Regions from separate parts of the Photobacterium sp. AWH4_225 genome, predicted to be linked through region 1. Evidence: predicted binding sites of a transcription regulator. Region 1 holds the regulator's gene; each other region holds the start of a gene.

Region 1 (7,922 bases):
ACTCCAACGCCTGCCCTTTAAGCTGCTGATAGAACCCATAGCAATGCACCGCGTTGTTCACCACGCCGGCCCCTACCGCTGCAACCAGCGAGAAACCTTCGCGCAAGCGCAACTCGGCGGCAATACCACTATCCTGAAGTTGGGCTAGAACACTGTTAACGACCTCGGCGGTATAAGCCAGCTGTACCCGGCCCTTATCCGGCTCGAAACTGCTGGCAAGCGGCTGCAATTGAGTTCGCTGCAAAAAGCGTTCGATATCGGTAGCAATCGGCGCAAAATCATGGGCGCGGGTCACCGACAGCTCGATCAGGCATACCTCATCAAGCGAAGTGATGATCTTGGCACCGCGTCCCGACGCCAGAACCCGCTCCACCCGTGTCGAACCCTGCTCTGGCTGATGGCTGCAACGCAACGTCAGATCAATCGCACTTTGCGCGACCGGCTGCAAGGTACGGCTATGCAAAACTGGCGCCGCCAAACGGGCCAGCTCGCTGGCTTCATCTAGGCGAAGTAATGGCAGCAAACAGGCATCGGCGACCTTACGCGGGTCGGCACTGTAAACACCGGCCACATCACTCCAAATCGTTACCCTGTCGACATCAGCCAAAGCCCCGATAACAGTTGCAGAATAGTCTGAGCCGTTGCGGCCAAGCAGCACCGTCTCACCCACGCTGTTTTGCGCCATGAAACCGGTGATCACAACACGTTGCTGGCTGTACTGAGCCAACTGCTCCTTGAGCAACGGCCAGGACTGGGCACGGTCAACTTCCGGCTGGGCTGAGCGCTCAGCCCGCAGGAAGCAGCGCGAGTCAAGATTGACAGCTGGTAGCTGCAGCTTGGTCAGCAAAGCTGCCAACAAACGGGCCGACCATTGTTCACCATGGCCCAAGACCTTGGCCTGCTCTGCCTCTGACAGTGGCTTTTCCGCCATACCTGAAAGCACACCCAGTTCAAGATGCAGCTGGGTCAGTAGCTCATCCGCCGCTTCGCCGTCGAGCAATGATTCAATCAATGACTGTTGAAAGCTACGCAGAGACTGTAGGGCCTCATGAGCCTGGCGGCCGTCTTTGTCGAGCAATTCAAGCCATTCAATCAGGCGGTTGGTGGTTTTGCCTGCTGCCGATACAACAACCAGATCGTTTTCACTGGAATACTCGCGCAAGATCTCGGCCACTCTTAGGTAGCACTCAGGATCCGCTAGGCTACTACCGCCAAACTTATGCAATTGACGCGTAACAGGATGACTCATTTATGCTACCTCCGCCGCTTTGTTGAAAGCTTGCTCCAGATCGGCAATCAAATCCTCAGGATCTTCAAGGCCAACCGACAATCTCAGCAGGGAAGGCTTAAGCCCTGCCTCGGCCTGGGCCTCATCAGACATCGCACGGTGGGTCATGCTCGCAGGGTGACAGATCAAGCTTTCCGTACCGCCTAGCGATTCCGCCAATGAGAAACATTTTAGTGTTTTAACAAACACTTCAAGCTGTGCCATGCCGCCGGCAATCTCGAAGCTGAGCATGGCTCCGAAGCCCTTCTGCTGCTTGAGTGCTATCGCATGGCCCGGATGCTCTGGTTGGCTCGGGTGGTAGATGGTACCTACCAGCGGCTGCTGTTGCAGGTAAGTCAGGATCTGGCGGCTGTTTTCTTCATGCATACGCATTCTCGGCGCCAGTGTACGCAGGCCGCGTAACGTCATGTAGGCATCAAACGGCGCGCCGGTGGCACCGATACAGTTTGCCCACCAGGCAATCTCCTCGGCATGCTCTGCCTGCTTGGAGATCAATACCCCACCGACAACATCTGAGTGACCATTGATGTATTTAGTGGTGGAGTGGACAACAAAATCGGCACCAAGGGCAATCGGCTGCTGGAGGATCGGAGACAGGAAAGTATTATCTACCGCCACCAGCGCGCCAACTTGCTTAGCTGAAGCACAAATTTCTTCAATATCAACAATGCGCAACAATGGATTCGACGGAGTTTCGACCCAAATCAGCTTGGGCTTGAGGGCCAGAGCTTCGGCAATTGCAGCCGGATCGGTCTGATCAATAAAGCGAACTTTGAAATCACCCTTGGCTGCGCGGGTATTAAACAAACGATAAGTACCGCCATAGCAGTCATGCGGGGCAATAATCAAATCATCCGGGCCAATCAGCGCAGAAGCCAACAGGTTGATTGCCGCAGTCCCACAGCTGGTCACCACTGCGCCAGCGCCTCCTTCTAGCTCTGCCAGGGCATCGGCCAATGTGTTACGGGTCGGGTTGCCCGAGCGAGAATAATCAAATTCTGGCACCTCGCCCAATTGCGAAAAGCTGTAGGTCGAGGTTAAATAGAGAGGAGGTACCACAGCATTGTACTGGGTATCAGATTCGATGCCGGTGCGAACAGCGACGGTAGCTAGCTTCTTGTCACTCATTTTTACTTTCCTTGTCAGGGTGGCCCTGCCGAATAACTTTTATGCAACAACATAGCGACAAACACCGAAGACGTCAACACTTCTAGACGTCTATATGTCTTTGCTTATGGCGGTAAATCCCGCTAAAATTCAGGCATACTATATTTCATCACTTTTATATCGCTGAGAAGGTAAAAAATGGCAGAGTGGAATGGCGAATACATCAGCCCTTACGCGGAACACGGTAAGAAAAACGAACAAGTAAAAAAAATTACAGTTTCGATTCCATTGAAGGTTCTAAAAATCCTGACCGATGAGCGTACCCGCCGTCAGGTCAATAACTTGCGCCATGCAACCAACAGTGAGTTGCTGTGCGAAGCCTTCCTGCACGCTTACACCGGACAGCCGCTTCCTACCGATGACGACATCCGTAAAGATCGCCCGGACGATCTGCCAGCCGAAGCCAAAGCGCTGATGGAAGAAATGGGGATCACCTACGAAGACATCAACGAGTAAGTGAAACCATCACTTTCTCCTCATAATGCCAGCGTATTATGACCATAAAAAAACCAGCCCTTCGGCTGGTTTTTTATTTGCTTGGCTCAATACGGAAATTATTTCGCTTCCATGTAGCCAACCGGCATGTCAATTTGGGCAACACCCGAATCGACTGCAGCCTGGGCAACCGCTTTGGCCACACGTGGTAGCAAACGAGGGTCCATTGGCTTAGGAATGATGTATTCAGGGCCAAACTCAAGCTTGTCAGCACCAGCGGCGACGACCACTTCTGCCGGTACTGGCTCTTTGGCCAATGCGCGGATGGCATCAACGGCTGCCAGTTTCATCTCATCATTGATTTCGCTGGCACGGACATCAAGTGCGCCACGGAAGATGAATGGGAAACAGATAACATTGTTCACCTGGTTCGGGTAATCCGAACGGCCCGTACCCATGATCAAATCATCGCGTACCGCATGGGCCAGCTCAGGCTTGATTTCAGGATCTGGGTTAGAACACGCAAACACCACAGGCTTGTCAGCCATCAGCTTCAGCGCTTCAGGGGCAAGCAGATCCGGACCTGATACACCAACAAAGATATCCGCGCCTTCAATCACATCTTCCAGCGTACGCTTATCCGTGTTGTTGGCAAACAGCTGCTTATACTCGTTGATATCGTCACGACGGGTGTGGATAACACCCTTGCGATCCAGCATGTAGATTTTCTCGCGCTGGGCACCACATTTGATCAGCAGTTCCATACACGCTACGGCCGCAGCACCGGCACCCAGACAAACAATCACCGCTTCGTTGATGTTCTTACCCTGAAGTTCCAGAGCATTGAGCATACCCGCAGCAGTCACAATCGCCGTACCGTGCTGATCATCATGGAATACAGGAACATGGCAACGCTCAATCAGGCGTTTTTCGATTTCGAAGCAGTCAGGGGCCTTGATATCTTCCAGGTTGATACCACCGAACGTATCAGCAATGTTCGCCACCGTATCAACAAACTCGTCGATGGTGCGGTGCTTCACTTCGATATCAATCGAGTCCAGGCCAGCAAAGCGTTTGAACAGCAGCGCCTTACCTTCCATCACAGGTTTCGAAGCCAGCGGGCCAAGGTTACCCAGGCCAAGGATAGCAGTACCGTTGGTGATAACGGCAACCATGTTGCCTTTACCTGTGTACTTGTAGACATTTTCTGAGTTTTGCGCGATTTCACGTACCGGCTCAGCCACGCCCGGGCTATAAGCAAGAGCGAGATCTTCTACGGTATTGGCTGGCTTGGTGAGCTCGACAGCAATTTTTCCTGGTACTGGGTATGCGTGGTAGTGAAGGGCCTGTTGGCGAAAATCTTCAGACATAGTGTTCGAAATCCTGACTGGAGGTGACTTTATTTTGGAATTTGGACATAGATCATATTCTATGGCAGCACAAAATCCTAGCACCGAACATCTGGTCGATCCAATGATTCCCGGACCGAATGTTCAACATCGATGGGGAATAGCACGGCTGAAGCGGAAGCAGCAAGACGGATTCGCCACTCTGGCAGGTTCTGGTATACAGATCGGGAATAAAACAAGCGGAATACTGGAATAAAAGAGGGGTTATCGCGGGCATAAAAAAGGGGATGCTTGCGCATCCCCTTTTTCGAAATTCATCTGGCAAATTACTTGCTAGAAAGCGCACCGAAACGCTTGTTGAATTTGTCGATACGACCACCAGAGCTAACCTGACGCTGCTTACCAGTGTAGAAAGGGTGACACTTGTCGCATACATCAAGGTTGATGTCTTTACCCATAGTAGAGTTAAATACGAAAGTGTTGCCGCAAGAACAACGAGCGTTTACTGCAGTGTACTCTGGGTGAATACCTTGTTTCATGGGATAACCTCAAAAGTAAGGCCGTGTCGCTCTCCCGATCCTAAGCCGGGCACCACACGTCGTTAATAACAGAGCGTAACGGTTACATTACCAATACGCCAAATTCAGGCGGCGTATAGTAATCAATCGTGCTGCCCAGATCAACCAATATGCGCCTTTTTTCGCCGCTTTGCCGCCTGACTCTGGGCAAGGTACACTTCTCTATCTTAGTACATGCGGATTTAGCGGTTAGATATGACGCCCAACATAGCCCGAGTGGCCCTTCCTGTTCCCCTGGACAAGCAATTTGATTACTTGGTCAAACATGACCAGCAGCCAGTGATCGGCGGCAGGGTCAAAGTGCCTTTTGGACGCCAGCAACTGGTTGGGATCGTCATGGCACTGACCGATAGCTCCGATTTTCCCCTCAACCAGCTCAAGCCTATCCAAAGCGTATTAGATCAAGAGCCTCTATGGGGTCCTGGCCTGTTCAAACTCTTGACCTGGGCCAGCCAGTATTACCAGTATCCGCTGGGTGACAGCCTTGCCAATGCCATGCCTGCCCTATTGAGAAAAGGACGGGAGGCGGCACCGTCGGCGCTGAAGATGTGGCAGCTGACCGAAAGTGGCCACAATCAGCCTTTAACCGCCCTCAAGCGCGCTCCGCGCCAGGTACAGGTGTTGACCATGCTGCGCCAAGATACGCTGAGCCATGAAGCCCTACTGGCAGAAGAAGTTAGCAGCGCGACGTTGAAAACGCTGGCTGACAAAGGCTGGATTGAAACCATCGAAAAGACTCCGGCTAGCCGCAGCTGGCAGGCAGAGTTTGCCATTAATGAAGAAAAGCCCCGGCTCAATGAGGAGCAGGCGCTGGCGATTGCCAGTGTCAACGCCAACCCAGAATTTGGCAGCTACTTGCTCGAAGGCGTGACCGGCTCGGGCAAAACCGAGGTTTACCTCAACTTACTGGAACCGGTATTGGCAGCCGGTAAGCAAGCGTTGATCCTGGTCCCGGAAATCGGCCTGACGCCACAGACCATCAACCGCTTCCGCCGCCGCTTCAATGTTCCATTGGAGACTATCCATTCCGGGCTCAATGACACCGAACGGCTGTCTGCCTGGCTGGCCGGACGCGATAACCAAGCCGGGATCATCATCGGCACCCGCTCGGCGCTGTTCACCCCGTTTGCCAACCTCGGCATCATTATTGTCGACGAAGAGCATGACGCCTCTTACAAGCAGCAAGACAGTCTGCGTTATCATGCCCGGGACCTGGCGGTGATGCGTGCCAGCCAGGAGAATATTCCGATCATTCTCGGCTCGGCCACACCGGCCCTGGAGACCTTGCACAATGCCAAAAGCGGCAAATACCATCACCTTACCCTGTCTCGCCGTGCAGGTAATGCCCAGGCCGCCAGCCATGGTGTGCTTGATCTCAAAGGACAATACCTCGAAGCTGGGCTATCTGCACCGCTTATTGCCAACATGCGCCAGCATTTGGACGCGGGTAACCAAGTCATGTTGTTTCTCAACCGACGCGGCTTTTCGCCTGCGGTGATTTGCCATGACTGTGGCTGGCTGGCCGAGTGCAAGCGCTGTGATGCCTACTATACCTTCCACCAGCAAAGCGGCGAGCTGCGCTGCCACCACTGCGGGACGCAGCGCCCGATGATGCACCAGTGCGGCCAATGCGGTTCGACCCAGCTCAACGCAGTGGGGGTCGGCACCGAGCAGCTCGAGCAGCAGCTCGAAGCCTTGTTCCCAACCTACAAAACGGTTCGCATCGATCGCGATAGTACCCGACGCAAGGGGAGCCTTGAGAATTACCTCGAGGCGATCCGCAATAACGAATACCAAATACTGATCGGCACCCAGATGCTGGCCAAGGGGCACCATTTCCCCGATGTCACCCTGGTCGCCTTGCTCGACGTCGACAGCGCATTGTTTAGCAATGATTTCCGGGCCAGCGAACGCCTCGCCCAGTTATTTATCCAAGTTGCCGGCCGGGCTGGCCGCGCCAGTAAACCCGGTGAAGTGGTCCTGCAAACCCACCACCCCGAACATCCCCTGCTGCAAGCGCTGCTATATAAAGGGTATGACAACTTCGCCAGCGGGGCGCTGAACGAACGCAGACAGGCATGGCTACCGCCATTTACCTACCTCGCCCTGCTACGTGCAGAAGCCAACCAGAGCGAGCTGGTCGAGCAGTTTTTTCAACAGGTACGCGGAATTTTCGAATCCAGTCCTATCGCCAACCAGGACACCATGGTAATGGGTCCTAACCCTGCCCCGCTGTCGCGCCGGGCAGGACGATACCGTTGGCAATTGCTGCTGCAAGCACCAAGCCGCAAGGCATTGCAGCAATGGCTATCTGTTGCCAAGCCGGCGATTGCTTTGCTCCCCCTGGCCAAGAAGATCCGCTGGTCAATTGATGTCGAGCCGCAGGATTTAACTTAAAATGAACAATGCGACGTACGTCACATATCGGATGTAATTTATGCTGTTTAAAGCATGTTTAATCCCCGGCAGACAGCCTACAATAACAAGCTCGCTGGCTCAGGTATCGACCGTTTTGGCCATGATCCCCCAGCGGCAAAAGAGAGAAAAATAATAGAGAGGAACCTTAACTATGGCGACAATGAAGGATGTTGCCCAGCTCGCCGGTGTCTCGACGGCCACGGTTTCCCGTGCCCTGATGAACCCGGAAAAAGTGTCAGCCTCAACCCGTAAAAAGGTCGAACAGGCTGTCATGGATGCTGGCTATTCACCCAATTCACTGGCTAGGAATCTACGTCGCAACGAATCTAAAACCATCGTCACTATCGTACCCGATATCTGTGATCCCTATTTCACCGAGATCATCCGCGGTATCGAAGAAGCGGCAATGGAACATGGCTACCTTGTCCTGCTTGGCGACAGCGGACAGCAAAAAACCCGCGAAAATTCGTTTGTAAACCTAGTATTCACCAAGCAAGCCGACGGTATGCTGTTACTCGGCACCGACCTGCCCTTTGATGTCAGCAAACCCGAGCAGAAAAACCTCCCACCGATGGTCATGGCCTGTGAGTTCGCCCCAGAACTCGAACTGCCTACCGTCCATATCGATAACCTGACTGCCGCTTTCGAAGCTGTCAATTACCTCACCCAGATGGGCCATAAGCGTAT
Region 2 (7,922 bases), 2.3 Mb from region 1:
TGAACAAACTCAAGAATATCAAATTAACAATATTAATAAACAAGGAAAGTTATCACCATTTGAATATATCATCATAGTGAAATGATAATTTCACGTCCATTCTAAATAAAACTTATTAAATATCTTAATCACCATATATAACTGTGGTGGTAGAGGGTGCTTGATTTTTAATATGCAATAACGAACAAATCGTTTGATTGTTTGGGGGATTTCTACACCCCAAATAAATCTAACAATACAAGCTATAGGGATATGAATATGAAAAATAAAACCATCTTGAGTCTAGCTGTATCATGTGCAATCGCTTCTTTTAATGCTGCTGCGTTTTCTGATTCGGAATTAACCGTATGGATGCCTTTGGATAAAGGCCAAAAAGGCATGACTTATGCGGTTGAAAAATTCGAAGAAGAAATGGGCATTAAGGTTAATGTTGAATTTCCTGTCCAACTTGAAGAAAGGTTTACCCAAGTCGCTTCGGTGGGTAAAGGGCCTGACATTATGATTTTTGCCCATGATAGGTTCGGAGGTTATGCCGAGGCTGGATTCGTCAAAGAAATCAAACCGTCAGCGAGCTTTAAAGAGAAATTTGCGCCTTATACATGGGAAGCAATGAGCTATAAGAGCAAGATTTATGGTTACCCTATAGCTGCAGAGTCACTCTCACTGATTTACAACAAAGATGTTATCAAGGAGCCACTGAAAAATTGGGAAGACCTGTATAAAGTCGATGAAGAACTGCGTAAGCAAGGGAAAAAAGCGATTGCTTGGGATCTGAGAAACCCATATTTCACGCATCCTTTGTTCTCAAGTGCGGGGGCTTATACCTTTGAGCTTACCCCAGAAGGGTTCAACCCGAATAACACGGGTGTGAATAGCCCTGAAGCGATTCGGACAATGCAATTCCTTAAAGATATTGTCGATAAAGATATTATCTCCGGTGATATGGATTACTCGCGCGCCGAGGCCGCATTCATTAATGGCGAGGTCGCTTATACCATCAATGGTCCATGGTCATGGGCCAATATCGATAAGCTCGGCGTTAATTATGGTATTGCGGAATTACCTAAGTTTGAAGGGAAGCCTTCACGGCCTTTCGTCGGCATTTTGATGGCCGGGATCAATACCTCAACCCCGAATGCGGATATCGCTGCGGAGTTTATTGAAAACTACCTCCTTTCCAAAGATTCACTTGAATACATGAATAGCCAGGTACCGATTGGTGTGCCAGCGCTCACTGCTTTTTCTGAGGAGTTAGCGAATGATCCAAGAATTGAGGCTTCTCTCATCAATGCGAGCAACGGCGATGTCATGCCAAACATTCCGCAGTTGTTGGGATACTGGCACGGAATGACCGATGCCATTGCCAATATTGTTGAAGATCGAGAATCCATTGAAAAATCATTACAACGTCTTGAAACCCGTGTGCTGGCCAACGCGGAAAAAACAGAAAACTAGGAACAACCATGAAAACCATTAAAGATATCAACACATCATCGCTGGGTTTTGGCTGCTGGGCAATCGGCGGCACCTGGAACAATACCAGTGATAGCGACTCGATTGATGCGATTCGTGCGGCGGTGGATTATGGCATCCACTTCTTCGATGTTGCGCCAGTGTATGGGCTAGGGCATGCTGAAAAGGTGCTGGGTAGAGCGCTTGAGGGAGTGGAACGCTCCAAAGTAGTGATTGCGACCAAGTGCGGCCTGGTTTGGGATAGCAACAACAATGTGAAGAATGACTTGAGTGCCAGCAGTATCTTCCGCGAGGTGGATGAATCATTGGCTCGTTTGAAGACAGACCATATTGATCTCTACCAAGTGCATTGGCCTGATCCCGATACGCCGATTTCAGAAACAGCCCAAGCGCTTGCCGAGCTTAAACAACAAGGCAAGATCCGGCATGTAGGGGTATCTAACTACTCTTTGGATATGACCCGTGAAATGATGGAGGGCGTGGAAGTCGCGACTTTCCAAGGGCTGTATAACCTAATTGAGCAAAACCCTAAGAGTTACCACGGTATTCCGCTAGATTACCGGGCGCGTGATGAAGTTATCCCGTTTTGTGCTGACAATGACATCAAATATTTGCCGTATTCACCTTTGATGCAGGGGCTGCTAACGGGTAAGTTGATGCGAACAAACAACTGGGATCAGAATGATGATCGCCATAACAACCCGAAACTCAATGGGGAAGCGTTCGATACATATTTCAACTGTGTTGAAGAGCTTAAATTGCTAGCCCAGACAGCCCAAGTCCCACTGTCGCATATTGCTATCCAGTGGCTAACTCGTCAGCCTGAGGTAGGGCCGGTGATTGCAGGTGCGCATACGATTGAGCAGGTGAGGGAAAACGCACTATGCCTCAACAAGGTCTTGGACAATGAGGTATTACTGAAGGCTGAAGACATTGTCCGTAAGTGGGGCGTTGAGTAAAAGAAACTAACGGATAAAAACAAGGCCTGCAGGTTACCTGTGGGCCTTTTTATTATCGGCCTTTTATTATCGGCATTAGATTATTGCTTTCACCACAATATCTTAGTGATATGCTTGAAACACGGCATCAAGCATTTAAGGTCAATATGGAAACTCAGACCCCCATCGATAACCCGGTGTTGAACCAGGAGAGCCAGACGAAAGCCAAACGCAAGAGCCTCAGTATCTTGTTGGAGTTGGTGAAGTTTGTACAGCCATATCGTGGCAAGGTATTGGCCGCGCTGGTGGCATTGGTCTTTACCGCCTCGCTCACCTTGTCTGTAGGGCACGGGGTACGTATTTTGATTGATGAGGGCTTTTCCCAGCAATCGACTACTGAACTTGCCAATGCCATTCAGTTTATCCTTGTCGTCACCGTGCTTATCTCTATTGGGACCTTCTTCCGCTTTTATTTAGTTTCTTCGGTCGGGGAGCGAGTCAGTGCCGATATTCGGCTGGCAGTGTTTAATCACGTCATTACTTTGCATCCGAGTTACTTCGAGACCAATGGTAGCGGCGAGATCATGTCGCGCCTCACCACTGACACTACCTTATTGCAGAGCATAATCGGCTCGTCGTTTTCCATGGCAATGCGCAGTGCCTTGATGTGTTTAGGCGCGATTATCATGCTGTTCGCGACCAATATAAAACTGACGCTGATTGTATTGGCATCGGTGCCTTTTGTGTTGGTTCCGATCTTGATTTACGGCAGGCGAGTTAGAGCATTGTCGCGTAAAAGCCAAGATTCAATGGCTGATGTTGGCAGCTATGCCGGGGAAGCTATTGAGCATATCAAGACGGTACAGAGCTATAGCCATGAACAGCAGGAAAGGGCTTCATTTGCTGATGAGGTCGAGAAAGCTTTTGAGATCGGCCGCCAAAGGGTTAAGCAGCGGGCGATTTTGATTTCTGGCGTGATTGTGATTGTGTTCAGTGCCATCGCTGGGATGCTGTGGGTCGGTGGTAGCGATGTTATCAATGGGGTGATGTCAGCGGGTGATCTCGGGGCGTTCGTCTTTTATGCCATTATGGTCGCTTCTTCGTTGGCGACTATTTCTGAAGTAATGGGCGAATTACAGCGCGCAGCGGGTGCAACAGAAAGGCTGGTTGAACTGCTTCATGTCGACAGCCACATTGTTGCGCCCAGCCAAAACTCAGCCTCTACCCAATCACTGTCGGCTGAGGTGAAGTTTGATGATGTGACGTTCTGCTACCCATCTAGGCCGGATCAAGCTGCAATCAAGCAGTTACAATTGATAGCCGAAGAAGGCAAGGTACTCGCGTTAGTCGGGCCTTCAGGTGCCGGCAAGACGACTTTGTTCGAGCTGTTGCAGCGATTTTACGATCCGCAATCAGGCAAGGTTACATTGGGCGGGGTCGATATCCGTCAGTTTGAGCCCGGTGAATTACGTCAGCAAATGGCGCTGGTACCTCAGCAACCGGCTTTGTTCAGCCATGATGTATTCCACAATATTCGTTACGGTAATCCAGAAGCAACGGATGAACAGGTGATTGAGGCAGCCAAGAAAGCCCACGCCCATGAGTTTATTCAAAACTTGCCGGATGGCTACAACAGCTTCCTAGGCGAACGCGGGGTTAGGCTGTCTGGCGGTCAACGCCAGAGAATTGCCATTGCCAGGGCGATCTTGAAAGATCCGAAGATCTTGTTGCTCGATGAGGCAACCAGCGCACTGGACAGTGAAAGCGAATACCATGTACAGCTTGCTCTTGAGGAGTTGATGCGAGGAAGAACAACCTTGATTATTGCCCACCGCCTTTCAACGATCCAGCATGCCGATCAAATTGCTGTGTTCGATCAGGGTCAGCTGGTGGATATCGGCGATCACACTTCATTGATGCAAAGTAGCGAGCTATACCAGCGCCTAGTCGAGCTGCAGTTCAAGCATATGAAAGGTTAGGATTGGCTTATCGCCAAGTGGAATAATAAATACCATATAGATCTATATTGGTGCTAATTAAGTGTTTGATCTATTAACAAGGCGCTATATTATGGACGTTCAGACGTCTAAAGTAACTTGTCTGAACTCACGCATCTAAGTAAAGAAGTAGAAATGCTTATTCAAGGAAGAGCCATGAAGAAATATACCAAGCTGAATCGATGGATAATTGCGGCTGTTGCCTTAGTCGGCCTAACGGCTTGCGGCCAGCAGGAATCGTCAGTGATTAAAATTGGCGCGACGTCAGGGCCGCATGCACAGGTGGTTGAAGCAGTTGCTGTTGAGGCGAAGAAACAAGGCTTGGATATCGAGGTGGTGGAGTTTTCTGATTACATCACGCCCAATGCCGCGCTAGCTGATGGCAGTATTCAGCTGAACAGCTACCAGCACCTGCCGTTTTTGCAGAACTTCAATAAAGGCCATAACAGTGACTTGGTTTCGATTGGCGAGTCGATTCTGATGCGGATGGGCATTTACTCCAATAAATACAGCTCGCTTAACGATTTGCCAGCCAATGCACAGGTTGCCATTCCTAACGACCCAACCAATGGCGGGCGTGGTTTGCTACTGCTAGAAGATGCTGGGCTAATTACGTTGAAACCAGATGTTGGCTTCACCGCGACATTGCATGACATTGCTGAAAACCCGAAAGGGCTGAAGTTCATTGAGGTTGAGGCCGCTCAACTACCAAGAAGCTTGGATGATGTTGATGCCGCAGCCATTACTATGAACTACGTGATGTCAGCGGGCCTAAATCCTAAAGAGCAGGGTTTATTCCTCGAAGCCAAAGACGCGCCTTTAGCGGTAATGGTCATCGCTGCCCGTGAGGAAGATAAAGCGAACACTACCTACCAAAAAATCGTAGGCATCTTCCAGTCACAGCCGATTAAGGACTTCATGCAGGACACCTTCAAAGGGACTATTGAGCCTGCGAGTTAATTCTTTTGTACTTTTATTAATGAAATCCCGATAAAACTGTCGGGATATTCCATTCTCACCCTTAATAACTCGACTCATAAAGCGAAATGTCGCGCAATTAACAAGTTCATTCAAAATCATCTGACTAATTTTTTAAGTAACAGTTTCGAAGGGAGCGGTGTCGCTCCGTTAGTGATAACTGGAATAAAGATAATAACAGAGGGTTAGGTGTATGAAACTTCATGCTTTTGAGCGAATAAAGCGGCACGCTCTATGGGGAATCGCTTTCTCATTGGGTATTTCGACATTGCCTGTTCAGGCATTCGAACAGGCTCCAAACACTGTTCAATTTACGTTATAAGGGTGCCGTAACGACGGTAACCCCACACTAATTGATGGCAGTAATACTCTTCCTAATACGGATTTAAATTTCACTTGTCAAGATCCAAATAGCTTAGGGGGTAATGATACCCCATATACAACAGGTAATTTAGGTAAAGGCTGGAATGAACTCGACCTTGTTCCCCATCGTCTAATTACCCGTAATAACAATAATGGAGGGACGGTTACTTACGATGTGATTATTGCTGCAGATAATGCAGACTCTAATGGTACTTTGGGATATGACCAAATATTTGATGTTCAGCTAATTAAATCCCCAGATACTTTAAACCTGTTCTCAGATAACTCTTGTGCGCTAACAGTTGGTGAGCAACTAATAGATGACAGCGGTACAGTTACCGGTGGGATAGAGGATGTGATTTATCGTCAATTGACAATTACCCAGGGAGCTGGAACAACGTGTGTTATTGATTGGGCTAATCGACTTGCGATCGGAGCTAGTGAGTTTCCTGGCTCATCATTGCAATCGTATATGTTTGAGTCAGAAGACTTTCAAATTGGTAAGCGGACGGTTCCAATACCAGTTAAGGATATTGTTGCTACATCAATCAGGAAAGATATGAATGCAACAGCTGGGGGAAATGGTGTTGTATGGAATGTTACGAAACAAGCCACACCTGCAACAGTCAATTTAGGCAATACTTGTGATGAGACAGTTGATAACACTGCTAATGTTGCTATCCGTGTTGATTGGCAGGTTTTCCCTGTTTCTGGTGATAGTGTTTTAGTTGTGACCAATATCTTTGCTTTTAACCCTTCCTCACGAGAAATAAGTGTTTCAATTACCGATACCATTTTTGGTGACCCCGATGGTGATAGTAATGGGCAAGGCGTTATATCTCTTGATGAAGAGACATCACCTGATGTAGTTGTGTCGCCTGGTGTCGAAGCATTGATTTTGACTCATACGTATAGTGCGCCTGCCGCTGTAACTCAATTAAGCGATACGGCTGTCGCGACATTTACTGATACTGCAACAGGAATTGTTTTTTCAGAGCAACCTCAAGTCTCATTTGATTTGGATACCGATGGCGTGGGTATACAGCCGGGTCCAAGTGAATTTACGACGGCTATTATCAGTGATACCGAGAAAATTACTGGAACTGGATTGCGTTATAAAGTGACAAGCCTGACTAATGGTAGTGCTGATGGTTCATTTTCAGACAACTATATGCTTAACACGCTGCTATCACCAAGCGACTCAGATTTAGTTTGGACATCAGTAACGCAAGAAACAGATTGCTCAAATTCGTTGGGGTGTGATGTAGGCTTTGCCGAGTTCAATAAAACGATCGAGGCGGATCCCGTAACATCAACAACAGGTTCGCTCGCGGATTGGGCTTTGTTGACGGCATCTGATGGCTCTATGTCGATGAGTGGTACCGCACAATCGCCAGTGCAAATTATTGTGACCAGTTCAGCTTTGGTAGACTTAGATGTTCGTCTTGCCGTTCCTACTTTAACTGATGATTTGGCGTGTACAGTGGAGGTTAAAAACTCATCCAATGTACTTATTGAGACATTAACGTATAACTTCACTGATACCGTTAATGACATTACTCAAACCATTGACGATATCGCCCCAGATAACTACACCGGTGAAGTGACCAGTTGTGGCAACTTTGTTGGGGATACAGTCAAAATGGTTGACCTAACCTTCCCAGAGCAACCAACGTTAGCTAACTGTTCTGGTGATTTGGAATTTGTACTTGTTGCACCTGAACCACCTGCACCGGTGTATGCGGCTGTTGATAAGATTACAATGCCATACGGTGAGGAGAATGGCTGGACAATGACATTAACAGGGCCGAATACAGGAGATGATGGGATTGTATTGGTCACCAGTGATTCGCAGCCTGGTGCATTTGAGCTGTTTGAGGATCAAAATGGTCCATTTGAATTAGTTGAGGGTGACTATACCGTTACTGAGACTTTACGCGAAGGGTGGGTACAAACAGCAAGTTCTGGGTGTGAGTTTACCGTCAATCTGCCTGAGGATGAAGGTACGGTTAAACAGTGCTCATTTACCAATAAGAAACTCGGTAAAATTATCATCCATAAATTGACCAAGCCAAAATATGGTACTGGGTTTAGCTTCACGCAAAACATAGAGGGTGATTACGAGTTCATGCTCGACCATGGTCAGAGTAAGGTGTTTGAAGGTGTGGTGCCT
Region 3 (7,922 bases), 470 kb from region 1:
CCCATGATCGACATCGCCGTGACACTCTTGCCACACCCAGACTCGCCAACAATCCCCAACGTCCTGCCCCTACGGACATCAAAATTGACACCATGGAGAATTTTCACCACCCCGTCATCGGTAATGAACTCTGTTTCCAGTTCGCGGACACTTAAAATCACATCATCTTGCATCATCGACTGACCTTACAGCTTATAGGTATCATCGATCACTGTGACCGGCTCAAATGTTTTACCTTTCTTCATGGCTGATTGCGTCGCTTTCTTTTCATCTTCATCAATCCAGAAAGTGGCTAGATCAACCACAGAAAACATGGCTTCAGTGTTTTTTGTCATTGCCGGAGACGGATACTTCATCCAACGCCAGTACCCTTCACGGGTATATGGCACCATATAGCCAGGGACAATCAGGTACTCATCCGTCACTATTTTCTGGATTTGATGGGAGATTGCCTGTTTCTTCTTCAGATCAAATTCTTGGCTATAACTATCAATCAGCTGATCCATCTCCGGGGAGTGGAAGTTGGTATGGTTGTTGGTTTGCGGCTTAGCATTCACCGAATGTAGGTATTCCCAGTAAGCCGGAATTTCCCCACCGCTCATATTAAGGAAGGCTAAATCGTGTTTCTTCTCTAGTACATACTTGAAAGCAGAAGAGCCATCAATCAGGTTCAAGGTGAATTCTAGGCCTGCTTGCTTCGCCTGCTCTTTAAGATAAGCAATGCGTGGGGTGTGGGGTTGGAAGCTATAAGTAATAGCAAAACTCAAGCGGTTACCGCTTTCATTAATCCGGATACCGTCAGGACCAATTTTGTCAAAGCCGGCCTTGTCAAAATACTCTGCCGCCAGTTTAGGATCGAAAATAGGCGGTTTATTATCACTACGGTCATAGTCACCATGGCCAAAACCCATACCATGTGGCTTACGCGAATAATCGCCACGTAGCACGTTGGCAATCATGCCATCGAAATCAGTCGCATAGGTCACACCCGCACGAACATTTCGATCATCCAGCATTGGCTGGGCTGTATTCATCCATAATCCACCAGCCCCTTGGACAACCTGGTTGAACCCCCAGAACTTATGGATATAACCATCTTGGTACGGTTTAGTATTGGCTTTTTCATGCCACAGGCTTGGCAGTACCAGGCCGAAAGTATCCAGACTGCCTTTTTCAAAATGCTTGCGGGCAATATCACTATCACGGATCACGGTAAAGCGAACTTTTTCGACATTGTAGCGGTTCTGGTAATAACGGTTGCTGTACCCCCACCAGTCTTCACCGACATGCTTGAAGGTCACACTCTTGCCTTTTTTGACCTTATCCATGTAATACGGCCCGGTGGTAGGCTCACTTTTGAAGTTGTAACGGCGAACGAAGTCATCATCGATGCCATCATTGTTCTCATCTTTTTTGGGCTTAAAGAAATGCTCTGGCCGAGGCTGCAAGCCATTGCTTGGCAAGTTTATCTGCAGCATCAACTCATCGTCAGTCATTTTTACCGCGGATTTAACGGCAATAGTGAAGTCATCAAACTTAACGACATCTTCGATTTTGTTGGTAAAAAAGTCGTTGTACCACGGCGAAATAATATCTTTGGAGCGGTAATACTTGAGCATGAACAAGTAGTCATCGGCGGTAACCTTTTCACCATCCGACCAGCGGGCTTTGGGATCCAGTTTAAAATAAACCGTTTGGTGGTCATCACCAAAGGCCCACTCACTCGCCAGCTGAGGGATCCACTTCCCGGTATTCGGATGGCGAGCAGCCAATTTAGGTACCCCATCCATAAAGAAATGGCGCAACCCTGAATTTGAATCCGGCCCGACACTGCGCAGCGTCTGTGGAAAGCTGGGCATATGGGTACGCAAGGTGCCACCAAACTTGGCTTCAGAAGAAGCAAACAACGGCTCTTCCATGTTTGACTCCCAGATCAAACCAGCAGGTAACTCTGCTGCCTGTGCGTAACTACCGAATGCGGTAAGTAACGCGATAGCTGAAATGTTGAGCATGTTTTTCATTATCAATATCCTTATTCCAACAGCTGCAAGCCAAGATTAAACATAGCGGGTAAATTTCTTCGGATCGAAGGCGGCCCGTATCGCTTCACCGATAAAGGTCACCATCACCAATACCAACACAATGGCACTGACAACCGACGTGACTATCCATGGCGAATCCAAATTCGATTTGCCTTGCTGGAGCAGTTCCCCCCAACTCGGGGTGGGCGGCATCAGACCGAGACCAAGATAGTCCAGCGCGGTCAGGGCGGTAATGTTTGCCGCGATGGTAAATGGTGCCAGCGTCACAATCATCACCATGGTATTTGGCAGAATGTGATTAAAAACGATCCGCATGGTCGACGCACCCAGCGCTTTCGCCGCCATCACATATTCCCGAGCCGACTCCTTGTAAGTCATGGTTCTCATGTACCACGTCATCCCCATCCAACCGAACAGCACATTAATAGCAACAAACAGGGCAAAGGTCGGCTGGGTGATCGACACCAGAATCATGATGACATAGAGGAACGGCACCATTGACCACACCTCTATTAAGCGTTGGACAAACAGATCGAACTTGCCACCAAAAAAGCCCATGGCACAACCAACTGCGGTTCCTATCGCGTAGGAGATCACCATGGTTATCAAAGCAAACCCCATTGCCGTGCGGAAGCCATAAACCAGGCGGGCGAGAATATCGCGGCCAATCACATCCGTGCCTAAATAGTGCTTATCGATAGCACTCGGAGCCGTCGGCGGAAAATCCCTAGAAAAGTCCTGCTCATAGGGGTTCCAGGGTACTAGCGGCATGATGACAAAGTTGTCACCGCCCTGCTCGACAAACGTTGTTTGTAATAAACGATAATCCGTCTCACCTGCAGCAGCCTGGCCAAAATCCGTTGCCAAACGAACATCCGATAGCACCGGAAAGCTATACTCCCCGTTGTATTTCACCACCAATGCCTTGCTGTTGATCAGCAGTTCGGCAAAAATCGACAGGACCAGCAGGCACGACAGCAATAAGAAAGACCAATATCCTCGTTTAATTTCCTTGAAGCGCTTGATCTTTTTCAGGGTGAGAGGGTTTAAATTCAACATGATCAGGCTCCAAACCTCACTCGAGGATCAACGAGGGCAACGCAAATATCGGAAATGATATTGCCCATCAACAGCATGCCGGCATTGATGGCGACAATGCCCATCACCACTGGATAATCGCGCTCGATGATCGACTCGTAGCCAAGTAAGCCGATGCCATCAATATTGAAAATAACCTCGATCAGGAACGAACCGGTCATGAAGAACAGCAGGGAATTGCCAAAATGGCTGGCAATCGGGATCAGACTATTGCGTAAGGCATGCTTGCGAACCGCCTTATTAAACGGTAACCCTTTGGCAATTGCGGTACGGATATAGTCCGATGAAAGGTTTTCCATCAGGTTATTTTTCATTGTCATAGTCAGGGTGGCGAAGTCGCCAATGAGGTAGCAGATCAGTGGCAGCACCGCATGCCACATCACATCCTTGGCCCGCTCGAAAAAGGTTTCGTAGTCATCGAAATCATCCCCTACAAATCCCCCCATCGGGAACCACTCCAGGTGATAACTGAACAAAGTAATGAGCAGAACCCCTACAACATAGCCGGGTAAGGCATAACCGATAAAAATCAATATGGATGAGCCGGAATCAAACACCGAGCCGTGCTTGAGAGCCTTGTAGTAACCGAGGGGAATAGAAATAAAATAGCTAATAAAAAATGTCATGCCGCCGTAGAACAGCGATACCGGCAACCGCTCAGCAATCATATCGGACACGGGTTCGTAATAACGGGTAGACTCGCCGAAGTCCAGTACCATTAATTTACCGAGCCACTCGGTGTAGGCCTCTACAACAGGCTTATCCAAACCATAAAATGCATTCAACTCGGCAATTTGATCCTCTGATAATGCTGAGTTACCGCCTGCCGATGTCATCGCAGCAGCACCATCACCTTGTGCCTGCATATTGGCCAGCATCCGCTCGACAGGCCCGCCGGGGACAAAGCGAGTAATGGCAAAGATAAGGATTGTGATCCCCAAGAACGTCGGGACCACCAGTGCCAAACGACGCAAGAAATATGACAGCATGTTTTAACTACTCCATGTTAAACAGGCAAAGTTCATAACCTCGATACCACCATCCGCAAATGGCGAAAAAACAGCGTCGAAAAACGCCCGGTTATTTTAACTTTATAATAACAACGGCGTAGAGGAAGAGATTTAGCAGGAAAAAGATAAAACAAAGGCCGCAGAGTGCGGCCTTGATAACAAATGAAGGTTAGATTATCGCGCAGCTAACCAGGCAGGTACATCAGCGACACTATCGAGTACAGCATCAGCCAGTTGCTCACCTTCTTCGGTGATTGCTTTACCGGTACGGACCAGGATTTTAGTCCCCACTTCGGCTGCAGCTGCGGCTTTCATGTCATCGGCCTTGTCACCGATCATCACCGAGCCAGCCATATCAATTTTGAGGAAGTCACGGGCAGAGATAAACATCCCAGGCTTAGGCTTGCGGCAGTTGCAATCCTGCAGGTAGTCACCCTTGCCTTCTGTTGGGTGGTGCGGGCAGTAGTAGATACCGTCGAATTCAACACCGTTGTCGACAAAGTTCCAATCCATCCACTCGGTCAGGGTCAGGAACTCGTCTTCGGTAAACATGCCACGGGCAACGCCAGACTGGTTAGTCACCAATACCAACATGTACCCCATCGCCTTAAGTTTCTTACAAGCTTCAAACACACCCTCGACATATTCAAAGTCATCGGTCGTGTGAACATAGCCATGATCGATGTTAATCACACCATCACGGTCAATAAAAACTGCTGGTTTGGCCAAGCGTCAGCCCTCTGTCTCGCTGTATTCGTTATGCCCCAAATTATGGCACGGCTGGCAATGGGATTCACCTGTTTCTCTCAACCCTATAAAGAAGAACAACCTATAATTGTCACACTGATATTATGGCTATAAAGACATTTAGACGTCCAGACGTAAAAATATCTATTGACTTCATTTATGTTAGCCCATAGCATCAAAGCCATAGATGCAATTGGCAGACAGGCTTCAAGCATCAATAAAATAATGTAAATGCAATACACAACATAACAATATACCGGTCGCCGCCACTGATGGGCGTGCCCGTCATCAACACGGTATAGGATTTGGGAAAAACGATGATAGAAATAAACAGAGTCAATAAAGTCTTCTATCAAGGGGCCAAGGAGATCCACGCTCTGCGTGATATCAACCTGACCATTGAACAGGGCACCATCTTCGGGGTAATTGGTTCTTCCGGTGCCGGTAAAAGTACCCTGATCCGCTGTGTTAACCTGCTCGAGCGCCCGACCAGCGGTCATGTCATTGTTGATGGTATCGACCTAACGCAACTCTCAAACAAAGAACTGACCCAGGCCCGTCGCAAGATCGGCATGATCTTCCAGCACTTCAACCTGCTGTCGTCCCGTACCGTTTTCGACAACGTTGCCCTGCCTCTAGAACTGGCCGGTATCAGCAAAGCTGCTATCAAAGCCAAGGTCGACGAATTGCTAGAGCTGGTTGGTTTGGCTGACAAGAGCGAGTCCTACCCATCCAACCTAAGTGGTGGTCAGAAACAACGTGTGGCGATTGCCCGTGCACTGGCTTCTGATCCAAAAGTGCTGCTGTGTGACGAAGCCACCAGCGCCCTTGACCCAGCGACGACCCAGTCGATCCTGACACTGCTTAAAGAAATTAACCGCAAGCTCAACCTGACTATCTTGCTGATCACCCACGAAATGGATGTCGTCAAAAGCATCTGCTCCGAAGTGGCGATTATCGGGGGCGGTGAACTGGTCGAAAAAGGCCCGGTCGGCGATATCTTCGCCCACCCAAAAACCGAATTGGCACGCGAGTTTATCCGCTCAACCTTGGATCTCTCCATTCCGGAGGACTACCGTGCCCGGATGGTTGAATCCCGCGTCGACAACAGCTACCCGCTGATCCGCCTTGAGTTTACCGGTGCGTCGGTCGATGCCCCACTGATTTCCCAGGTGGCTCGCGAGTTCAATATTGATATCAGTATCCTAAGCTCAGACATGGACTACGCCGGGGGCGTCAAGTTCGGTCTGATGCTGGCCGAGTTCTTCGGAACCGAACAAGCGGCAGAACAAGCCATTAACTTCCTTCGCGATCACAAAGTAAATGTAGAGGTATTGGGCTATGTTGCTTGATTCAATTACCACCTGGTGGACCCAGAACGAACGTTTGGTTGATCTACTGATCGATGCCCTCGGCCAAACCCTGATCATGGTCTTTGCATCTGGCCTTATTGGCTTTTTGATCGGTATCCCGGTCGGCGTTGCCCTGCACCTGACCAAAGCAAATGGCCTGCTGGCCAACCCGGCGCTCAACAAAGTGCTGGGGATCGTGACCAACATCGGTCGCTCTATCCCATTTATTATCCTGCTGGTAGCGATTATCCCGTTCACCCGTTTTGTGGTGGGCAGCTCAATCGGTACTGCGGCAGCTATCGTGCCATTGACTGTCGGCGCGATCCCATTTATTGCCCGCTTGGTTGAAGGAGCGCTATTGGAAGTGCCAACCGGTTTGGTGGAAGCGGCCCAGGCAATGGGGGCGACCCCACGCCAGATCATCAGCAAGGTACTGCTGCCTGAAGCGCTACCGGGCATCATCAATGCGGTCACGATCACCCTTGTGACCCTGGTGAGCTACTCGGCAATGGCCGGTACTGTCGGTGGCGGCGGCCTCGGTGACGTCGGTATCCGCTACGGCTACCAGCGTTTTGACGGTACCGTTATGCTGATCACCGTGGTGATGCTGGTTATTCTGGTTCAACTGATCCAGTCTGCCGGCGACCATTTGGTCAAGCGCTTCGACCACAGGTAACGAGCGGCACGAATAACGAACAACGCCGATAACAAACAACAGAATAACCATATTCCATCTAGTATTACGGAAAACCCCAGTTTTAAGGAGAAGTAACATGGCTTTTAATTTGAAGAACCTATTCGCCGTCGCCGGCCTGGCATCAGCATTGGTACTGACCGGTTGTGGCGAAAAAGACGCAGTGGTTGATAACAGCAAAGTTAAAATTGGGGTTATGGCTGGCGCTGAAGAACAAGTAGCTGAAGTTGCAGCGAAAGAAGCCAAGGAGAAATACGGCCTAGATGTTGAGCTCATCACCTTTACCGATTACGTTTCACCGAATGCCGCACTAGAAGAAGGTTCTATCGATGCCAATGCCTTCCAGCACAAGCCATACCTTGACCAGCAAATCACCGACCGTGGCTACAAGTTTGCTGTTGCCGGTAACACCTTTGTTTACCCGATTGCAGGCTACTCAAGCAAAATCGAATCTATCGATGAGCTAAAAGACGGCGACCAGATCGCAGTACCAAACGATCCAACCAACCTTGGTCGTTCACTCCTTCTACTCGAGCAGCAAGGCCTGCTAAAACTGAAAGAAGGTGTTGGCCTGACAGCAACGGTACTGGATATCGTAGAAAGCCCGAAAAACCTGAAAATTGTCGAGCTTGAAGCTGCCCAGCTTCCGCGCTCTCTGGACGATGTTCAGCTAGCCATCATCAATACGACTTACGCGAGCAGCATCAACCTGACGCCAGAGCGTGACGGTGTGTTTGTTGAAGACAAAGAGTCTCCATACGTGAACCTGATTGTTGCCCGTGAAGACAACGTTGACGCAGAAAACGTACAGACCTTCATCAAGGCATACCAGTCTGAAGTGGTTTACGAAGCAGCTAAAGAAATCTTCCAAGGTGGTGTTGTTAAGGGTTGGTAATATTCCTCCTCAAATAACCATTTCCCCCTAAACAAACAAGCCCCTCAATCTAGGGGCTTGTTTGTTTCTAGGCTTTCCTATCAC
Region 4 (7,922 bases), 100 kb from region 1:
TTCGTTATGCAGCAAAACCAAGGCTTCATGCAGAGCATAAAGACTGTTGACCGGCGCAGTATGATGATAGCTGCGCTTGCCTTCACCGCTCCAGTATCCCAACACGAGGCTCTGATCGAGGAACCAACTCTGCACCGGTGCTTGGCGGCTTTGGATTTTAGCCACTGCTTTTTCAGAGAACGTCAGTGGCGATAGACCCGGTACACACGACAGGCATTTCTGGCTGCCGGAATAGACCGCGTCCAGCTGCCACTCATCCACCAACAAAGGAACGCCACCTAGCGAGGTCACAGCATCCACAATCGTCAGGCAGTCATGCTCACGGGCCAGTTTGGCAATCGCCTCGGCATCACTGAGCGCACCAGTTGAAGTTTCGGCATGGACAAAGGCCACGATTTTTGCGTCCGGATTGCTGTCCAGAGCCTGGGCGACCAAATCGGGATCAACTGGCTCCCCCCAGTTGTTATCGACCATCACGGCAACGCCGCCGCAACGCTCGACATTTTCACGCATCCGGTCGCCAAATACGCCATTGCGGCAGACAATCACCTTATCGCCGGGTTCAACCAAGTTGACGAAACAGGCTTCCATACCTGCACTGCCCGGGGCAGAGACCGCAATGGTAAAGGTATTTTGAGTCTGGAAGGCGTATTGCAGCAGCTGTTTAAGCTCATCCATCATACCGATGAATAGCGGATCCAAGTGCCCAATGGTCGGGCGGCTCAGGGCCTGAAGCACCTGTGGGTAGATATCTGAAGGGCCCGGGCCCATAAGGGTGCGCTGTGGTGGGTAGAAGCTACCAATCGTCATTATTGTTTTCCTCCCTGGCGGTAAGCGTGACAGTCAATCGTTATTGTAAGGTACTGATTGACTATATCAGCAATGAGCTAATTATGCTTATACCAAATCATGACCACCTTCTGGCACATAGATTCCATCAACATTTGTGACAATTTTTTGCAAAATTTATGCATATTTTATTTCTATGTAATTGACAACACACCTGCAAATCCGGTTCAATGTAGATCGTTTTTTGTTCATCCTGAGGAAAGGTTTTTCTCAGGGGCAGACAGAAGAGGAGCGTTACCCAGGTATCTAGGATTGCGGGGCCCCACCCCGAGGCAGTCTGGAGAGGGGGAGTAACGCCGAGATACGACATGACAGGGGGCATGGCGTATCGGCTACGAAGGTTGAATCCTTCTGGCTGTCATCTATTCACTATGGTAATGAATAGGTGGGGAGCTTCTGGTTGTTGTACCGGTTTACAATCTTACCTTTTTGCTCTCCTGACTTTTGTCGGGACTACCATCCCGAGCCCCCTGTTAATTGCGTTTATACTCTTTATTACTGGGAGACTCGTTGTGAGCTTTGTCGAAAATAACTTTACTGTTCCTCCACCGATAACCGTAGCGAAATTTGGCGGTACTAGCGTAGCCGATCATGCCGCCATGAGCCGAAGTGCCACGATCATCAAGGACAACCCTGCTGCTAAAGTAGTTTTGATCAGTGCCTGTTCCGGCGTTACCAACCTGTTAGTTGAACTTGCAAACGGAATTGCCGATAACGAGCAGCGCTCCCAACGGCTACATAAATTGACCTCTATTCACCAGAACATTATCGACAACCTGGCTCAGCCAGACGCTGTCGCTGGCCACATAGAACAACTTATCAATAACGTGGCAAGCCTAGCCGAGCAGGCCGCCGAAGCACCATCGACTAAGCTGACTGATCAGCTGGTTGCCCATGGTGAACTGTTGTCGACGCACTTATTTACCCAAATTCTCAACGAAATGGGGGCTACTGCCCAACGTTTCGATATTCGCTCTGTCATGCGTACCGACAGTCAATTCGGCAAAGCCATTCCGGAAATCGACGCCATCCGCCAACTCGCCGATGACCAGCTCCAGCCTTTGCTGGAAAGCGGTACAATTGTCGTATCCCAAGGCTTTATTGGCTCAGATAACAACGGTGAAACCACGACCCTAGGCCGTGGTGGCAGTGATTACAGCGCCGCTCTCGTTGCTGAGGCCATCAGTGCCGGAACCCTTGAGATCTGGACTGACGTACCAGGCATGTACACTACCGACCCGCGTATCACCGCCAATGCCAAGCCAATCAGTGAGATCAGCTTCAGTGAAGCTTCTGAAATGGCCAACTTCGGCGCCAAGATCCTGCACCCATCGACCTTACTGCCAGCGGTTCGTCAGCAGATCCCTGTCTTCATTGGCTCATCCAAAGCGCCTGAACAAGGCGGTACTTGGATCCGTCAGAAAGTCAGTGAACCACCGAAGTTCCGTGCTTTAGCGCTACGCTGCAACCAGACTATGGTTACCTTGACCAGTCTGAACATGTTCCACGCCTACGGTTTCCTATCAGAAGTATTCCGTATTCTGGCCGAGCATAAGATTTCGGTTGATTTGATCACTACCTCAGAGGTCAGTGTGTCATTGACCCTAGATCAAACCGATACCGGTGGTGGTGCCCCAAGCCTGCCTGCTGCGGCAATGGAGCAACTTAGCAAGTTGTGTAGCGTGGAGGTCGAGCAAGACCTTTGCTTAGTCGCACTAATCGGTAACGAACTCGGTGATGCCCCTGGCGCAGCAACCCAGGTATTTAGTCGTTTGGATGACTACAGTCCACGCATGATCTGCTTCGGTGCCAGCACTCACAACCTGTGCTTCCTGGTGAAAACAGAAGAGTCACGCGAAGTGATCAAGGTTCTGCACCAAGGCCTGTTTGAGTAAGGCTAAACGGATAAGATTCTGAATAGTAGAAAAGAAAAAGGCGCTCAATGAGCGCCTTTTTTATTGTTGTTCTGTTGCTTGATATCTTAAGCCAGGCAACAGAATGAAAGTTTCAAAAACGCAAAAGCTGACATCCATGTCGCTCTAACCCGTCTTCCCTGACGGGTAGGTTTTGAAATTTATTCTGCTGCATAGGCTAGACTATTCGAACAAAAGTTCTTAGCAAACCTACTAGCCATTAAGGTTCGGCCCCAGCCATTTCTCGGCTTCGACCAAATCCCACCCCTTGCGATCAGCATAGCTGTCACGTTGATCATCTTGGATCTGGGCGATCGCAAAGTAGCGCGAGTCTGGATGGGAGAAGTACCAGCCAGAGACCGATGCCCCCGGCCACATCGCATAACTGGTGGTCAGTGACATACCGATGGTTTCTTCGACCTGCAACAGCTCCCACAGCGAGCCTTTTTCGGTATGCTCAGGACACGCTGGGTAACCCGGTGCCGGGCGGATCCCCTGGTATTTCTCGCGGATCAGATCATCGTTGGACAAATCCTCATCCGGTGAGTAACCCCAGATATCCTTACGTACCTGCTCATGGAGATACTCAGCAAATGCCTCGGCCAAACGGTCGGCCACAGCCTGGATCATAATCGCGTTATAATCATCACCCGCCGCTTTGTAGGCATCTGCCAACTCGCGCTCACCAATACCACCGGTTACTGCAAAGGCACCAATCCAATCGGCCTTGCCGCTTTCTTTCGGCGCAATGTAGTCCGACAGGCAGTAATTGAAGCCTTTCGGTTTCTCAGTTTGCTGGCGCAGGTTGTGTAATACCTTGGCGACTTCGGTTCGCGACTCATCGGTGTACACCTCGATATCATCACCAACGCTGTTGGCCGGGAACATGGCACACATACCACGGGCTTTGAGCAAGCCTTCCTGTTCAACCCTATCAAGCAACTCGTTAGCATCATTGAACAAGCGGCGCGCTTCCTCGCCAACTTCTTCATGATCTAAGATGGCCGGATATTTGCCCATCAATGACCAGGTCATAAAGAAAGGCGTCCAGTCGATATACTGACGCAGGGTGGCAACATCAAAGTCATCAAACACCTGTACACCAGGTTTCAGCGGTGCCGGCGGAGTGTAGTTATCCCAATCAATCGCCACCTTGTTTGCCCTTGCGACATCCAAGGTAACCGGCTTAGTCTTAGGGCGCTTGCGACTATGCTGGTCACGAACCCTGACATAGTCAGCATCCAGTTTTTCGACAAAAGCAGGACGCAACTCATTAGACAGCAACGACGTACATACACCAACCGCTCGAGAAGCATTGTTCACATACACCACCGGGTGACTGTAGTTCTGCTCAATTTTCACCGCCGTGTGAGCCTTTGACGTCGTGGCCCCACCAATCAACAGCGGCAGGTCAAAGCCCTGGCGCTCCATCTCTTTCGCCACGTGGACCATCTCATCCAAAGAAGGTGTGATCAGGCCTGACAGGCCGATGATATCGACATTCTCTTCCTTGGCGACCTTGAGGATCTTCTCGCAAGGTACCATTACACCGAGATCGATGATTTCGTAGTTATTACACTGCAGTACCACACCAACAATGTTCTTGCCGATATCGTGGACATCGCCTTTTACTGTTGCCAGTAAGATCTTACCGTTTGTCGCACCCGCTTGTTTCGCAGCGTTAATATAAGGCTCTAGGTGGGCAACCGCCTGTTTCATTACCCGGGCTGATTTCACCACCTGCGGCAGGAACATCTTACCTTCACCGAACAAGTCACCGACCACGTTCATGCCATCCATCAACGGCCCTTCGATCACTTCGAGCGGCTTGGACGCATTGAGGCGCGCTTCTTCGGTATCTTCGACGATAAACTCGGTGATCCCCTTGACCAAAGCATGCTCAAGGCGTTTTTCTACCGACCAAGTGCGCCACTCAAGCGCCGACGCATCGTCTTCTTTACCCACGCCTTTATTGGCATATTCAGCAGCGATATCCAGCAGGCGCTCGGTCGAATCATCACGGCGGTTCAGAACCACGTCCTCTACCGCTTCGCGCAGCTTTTCCGGGACATTGTCATAAATTTCAAGCTGGCCGGCGTTCACGATGCCCATATCCATGCCGTTCTTAAAACAGTGGTACAGGAATACAGCATGAATGGCTTCACGGACGTAATTATTGCCGCGGAACGAGAACGAGACGTTGGACACCCCACCGGAAATCATTGCATGCGGCAGATCGCGCTTGATATCCGCAACGGCTTCGATGAAATCAACCGCATAGTTGTTGTGCTCTTCGATACCGGTCGCTACCGCAAAGATATTCGGATCAAAGATGATGTCTTCTGGCGGAAAGCCAACTTCATCAACCAAGATGCGGTAGGCATTGGTACAGATCTCCAGCTTACGCTCGCGGGTTTCCGCCTGGCCAACTTCGTCAAACGCCATCACAATTACAGCGGCACCGTAGCGGCGGATAAGCTTGGCCTGCTCAACGAATTTCTCTTTGCCCTCTTTGAGCGAGATGGAATTAACAATCCCCTTGCCCTGAATACATTTCAGGCCAGCTTCAATCACTTCCCACTTCGAGGAGTCGACCATGATTGGGACTTTGGAGATTTCTGGCTCAGAGGCACACAGGTTGAGGAAGCGCACCATGCACGCTTCGGCGTCCAGCATCCCTTCATCCATGTTGATATCAATGATCTGGGCGCCGTTTTCTACCTGTTGGCGGGCTACTTCCAGCGCCTCGTCATACAATTCTTCTTTGATCAAGCGCTTGAAACGGGCCGAGCCGGTCACGTTGGTTCGCTCGCCCACGTTGACGAATAAGGTATCTTTTTCAATAGTCAGCGGCTCAAGACCAGACAAACGGCAGGCTACCGGTAGCTCCGGCAATGCGCGAGGCGCGACCTCTGCCACAACCTCAGCAATCTGACGGATATGCTCTGGCGTAGTACCACAACAACCACCCACCAAGTTTAAGAAACCGCTTTCGGCCCACTCTTTGATATGGGCCGCCATCTCCTCCGGTGACAAATCATATTCACCAAAGGCATTCGGCAGGCCGGCATTGGGGTGCGCAGAGACCGCACACTCGGAAATTCGCGACAGCTCTTCAACATACTGGCGCAGCTCATCTGGCCCCAGAGCACAGTTCAGACCAAAAGAAATAGGGTTTACATGACGCAAGGCATTATAGAAAGCCTCAGTGGTCTGGCCCGATAGCGTACGGCCGGAAGCGTCGGTAATGGTACCGGAAATCATCACCGGCAAAGCATAGCCCAGCTCTTCAAACACGGTGTCCACCGCGAAGGCACAGGCTTTGGCGTTAAGAGTATCGAAAATCGTCTCGATAAGGATGATGTCCGAACCACCCTCAATCAAAGCACGGGTTGATTCGGCATACGCCTCAACCAGCTGATCAAAAGTAACATTTCGGAAGCCAGGATCGTTTACATCCGGCGATATAGAACAGGTGCGGTTGGTCGGGCCCAATACACCAGCCACAAATCGTGGTTTATCCGGTGTCTTTGCCGTCCACTCATCGGCCACTTGACGGGCAAGCTTGGCCGCTTCGAGATTGATCTCGGCACTCAACGCTTCCATCTCATAATCGGCCATCGCGATCGTGGTTGCGTTGAAAGTGTTGGTTTCCAGGATATCAGCACCGGCCTCAAGGTATGAGGCATGAATATCCTTGATCAATTGCGGTTGTGTCAGTACCAGTAAGTCGTTATTGCCCTTGAGATCCATGTGCCAGTCGGCAAAACGCTCACCACGGTAATCTTGCTCTTCCAGCTTATAATCCTGGATCATGGTGCCCATGCCACCATCAATGATCAGGATCTGCTCTGCCAAGCGCTTATTTAGTAAATCCTTGCCCATCAACACCGCTTTACTTCCTTATCTATTGTTACAGCTAATTCACATCCTACCATAGCAAAAATGGAAATCTAGACGTCTAAAGGGCTTTTCGTTGATTAATTTTTAACTCATTGTAAGAAATTAAAGATAGCTATCGGGCAACGATAGATTTATATTTTGACACAATTTTCAGCTTTACTTTCAAATACCATCGAGGTCACTGGATGTCAGTTTACAGCACCCTCTGTTTCCTGGCGGCAGCAGCAATGCTTATCGCCTTTGTAAACAGCAAAATAGGAAAAATGCAGACCACTATCGCCATCACTGCTGGGGCGTTGGTGCTATCTCTGGGCATCATTGTTGCCGGGCATAATGGCTGGTTCCATCTAGAAGACATTGCTGCAAGCCAACTTGGCGAGATCAACTTCGAGAGCTTCTTGCTCAAGGGTATTCTAGGTTTCTTGTTGTTCGCGGGTGGCTTGGGGATCAAACTGCCTCACCTAGAAGATCAAAAGTGGGAAATCACCACCCTGGCCCTTGCCGCCACGTTATTTTCGACCTTCTTCATCGGGTTTTCCCTATGGGGGATTTGCCAGGTGCTCGGTATCCAGCTTGATTTGATCTATTGTTTGATTTTCGGCTCGCTGATTTCACCGACTGACCCGATCGCCGTACTAGCCATTGTAAAAAAACTCGATGCGCCAAAGCGTATCTCTACCCAGATTGAGGGCGAATCTTTATTCAATGACGGCTTCGGCCTTGTCATTTTCGTTACCCTATTTACCATCGCTTTCGGTAACGAAGCCCCTACCGTTCTTGGTGTCGGCCAGCTGTTCCTGCAGGAGGCCATCGGCGGTATCGCCTACGGTTTCGCACTGGGCCTGATCTTCCATTACCTGATCAGCTCTACCAATGACCATTCGATGGAGCTGCTACTGACTTTAGGTATCCCGACCGCTGGCTACGTGTTTGCCGATGTCATCCATGTTTCAGGGCCATTGGCGATGGTGGTGTCAGGTATCATGATTGGCAACTGGACCCGCTACATTGGTTTTTCCAAGGAGAGTGAAGATCATCTCGATCACTTCTGGGAATTGGTCGATGAATTCCTCAACGGTGTGCTGTTCCTATTGATTGGTATGAGTATGCTGCAGTTCAGCTTCCATCAGGAAGACTGGGTATTGATGGTCATTGCCGTACCGTTAGTACTGCTCAGCCGTTACCTCAGCATCAAGCTGTCCTATGTTGGCTTCAACCGCTACCGCGACTACAACCCGATGTCAGTCAAGATCCTGA

The links. The regulator MetJ, encoded in region 1, represses methionine synthesis genes. The targets are predictions, from matches to a motif close to TTAGACNTNTANANGTCTAA.
Region 2: ACXAD4_RS11630 (MetQ/NlpA family ABC transporter substrate-binding protein) is a predicted target of MetJ. The motif match lies at 4,482-4,501, and genes of this name have one in related genera.
Region 3: metN (methionine ABC transporter ATP-binding protein MetN) is a predicted target of MetJ. The motif match lies at 5,018-5,037, and genes of this name have one in related genera.
Region 4: metH (methionine synthase) is a predicted target of MetJ. The motif match lies at 6,708-6,727, and genes of this name have one in related genera.

The regions. Positions count from the first base shown of each region.
Region 1 covers NZ_JBSWTF010000001.1:161,608-169,529, reverse strand. Annotated here, with positions in the region: gene ACXAD4_RS00860 (bifunctional aspartate kinase/homoserine dehydrogenase II) at 1-1,249, opposite strand, end outside; gene ACXAD4_RS00855 (O-succinylhomoserine (thiol)-lyase) at 1,250-2,416, opposite strand; gene metJ (met regulon transcriptional regulator MetJ) at 2,594-2,911, shown strand; gene ACXAD4_RS00845 (malic enzyme-like NAD(P)-binding protein) at 3,010-4,260, opposite strand; gene rpmE (50S ribosomal protein L31) at 4,566-4,778, opposite strand; gene priA (primosomal protein N') at 5,013-7,214, shown strand; gene cytR (DNA-binding transcriptional regulator CytR) at 7,387-7,922, shown strand, end outside.
Region 2 covers NZ_JBSWTF010000001.1:2,476,619-2,484,540, reverse strand. Annotated here, with positions in the region: gene ACXAD4_RS11650 (alpha-amylase family glycosyl hydrolase) at 1-85, shown strand, start outside; gene malE (maltose/maltodextrin ABC transporter substrate-binding protein MalE) at 259-1,455, shown strand; gene ACXAD4_RS11640 (aldo/keto reductase) at 1,464-2,432, shown strand; gene ACXAD4_RS11635 (ABC transporter ATP-binding protein/permease) at 2,579-4,390, shown strand; gene ACXAD4_RS11630 (MetQ/NlpA family ABC transporter substrate-binding protein) at 4,565-5,368, shown strand; gene ACXAD4_RS11625 (prealbumin-like fold domain-containing protein) at 5,925-7,922, shown strand, end outside.
Region 3 covers NZ_JBSWTF010000001.1:634,207-642,128, reverse strand. Annotated here, with positions in the region: gene ACXAD4_RS03265 (ABC transporter ATP-binding protein) at 1-173, opposite strand, end outside; gene ACXAD4_RS03260 (extracellular solute-binding protein) at 186-2,021, opposite strand; gene ACXAD4_RS03255 (ABC transporter permease) at 2,058-3,101, opposite strand; gene ACXAD4_RS03250 (ABC transporter permease subunit) at 3,104-4,129, opposite strand; gene gmhB (D-glycero-beta-D-manno-heptose 1,7-bisphosphate 7-phosphatase) at 4,325-4,879, opposite strand; gene metN (methionine ABC transporter ATP-binding protein MetN) at 5,215-6,249, shown strand; gene ACXAD4_RS03235 (methionine ABC transporter permease) at 6,239-6,925, shown strand; gene ACXAD4_RS03230 (MetQ/NlpA family lipoprotein) at 7,023-7,838, shown strand; gene ykgO (type B 50S ribosomal protein L36) at 7,919-7,922, opposite strand, start outside.
Region 4 covers NZ_JBSWTF010000001.1:265,831-273,752, reverse strand. Annotated here, with positions in the region: gene ACXAD4_RS01425 (pyridoxal-phosphate-dependent aminotransferase family protein) at 1-810, opposite strand, end outside; lysine riboswitch at 1,066-1,253, shown strand; gene lysC (lysine-sensitive aspartokinase 3) at 1,362-2,744, shown strand; gene metH (methionine synthase) at 2,976-6,647, opposite strand; gene ACXAD4_RS01410 (cation:proton antiporter) at 6,851-7,922, shown strand, end outside.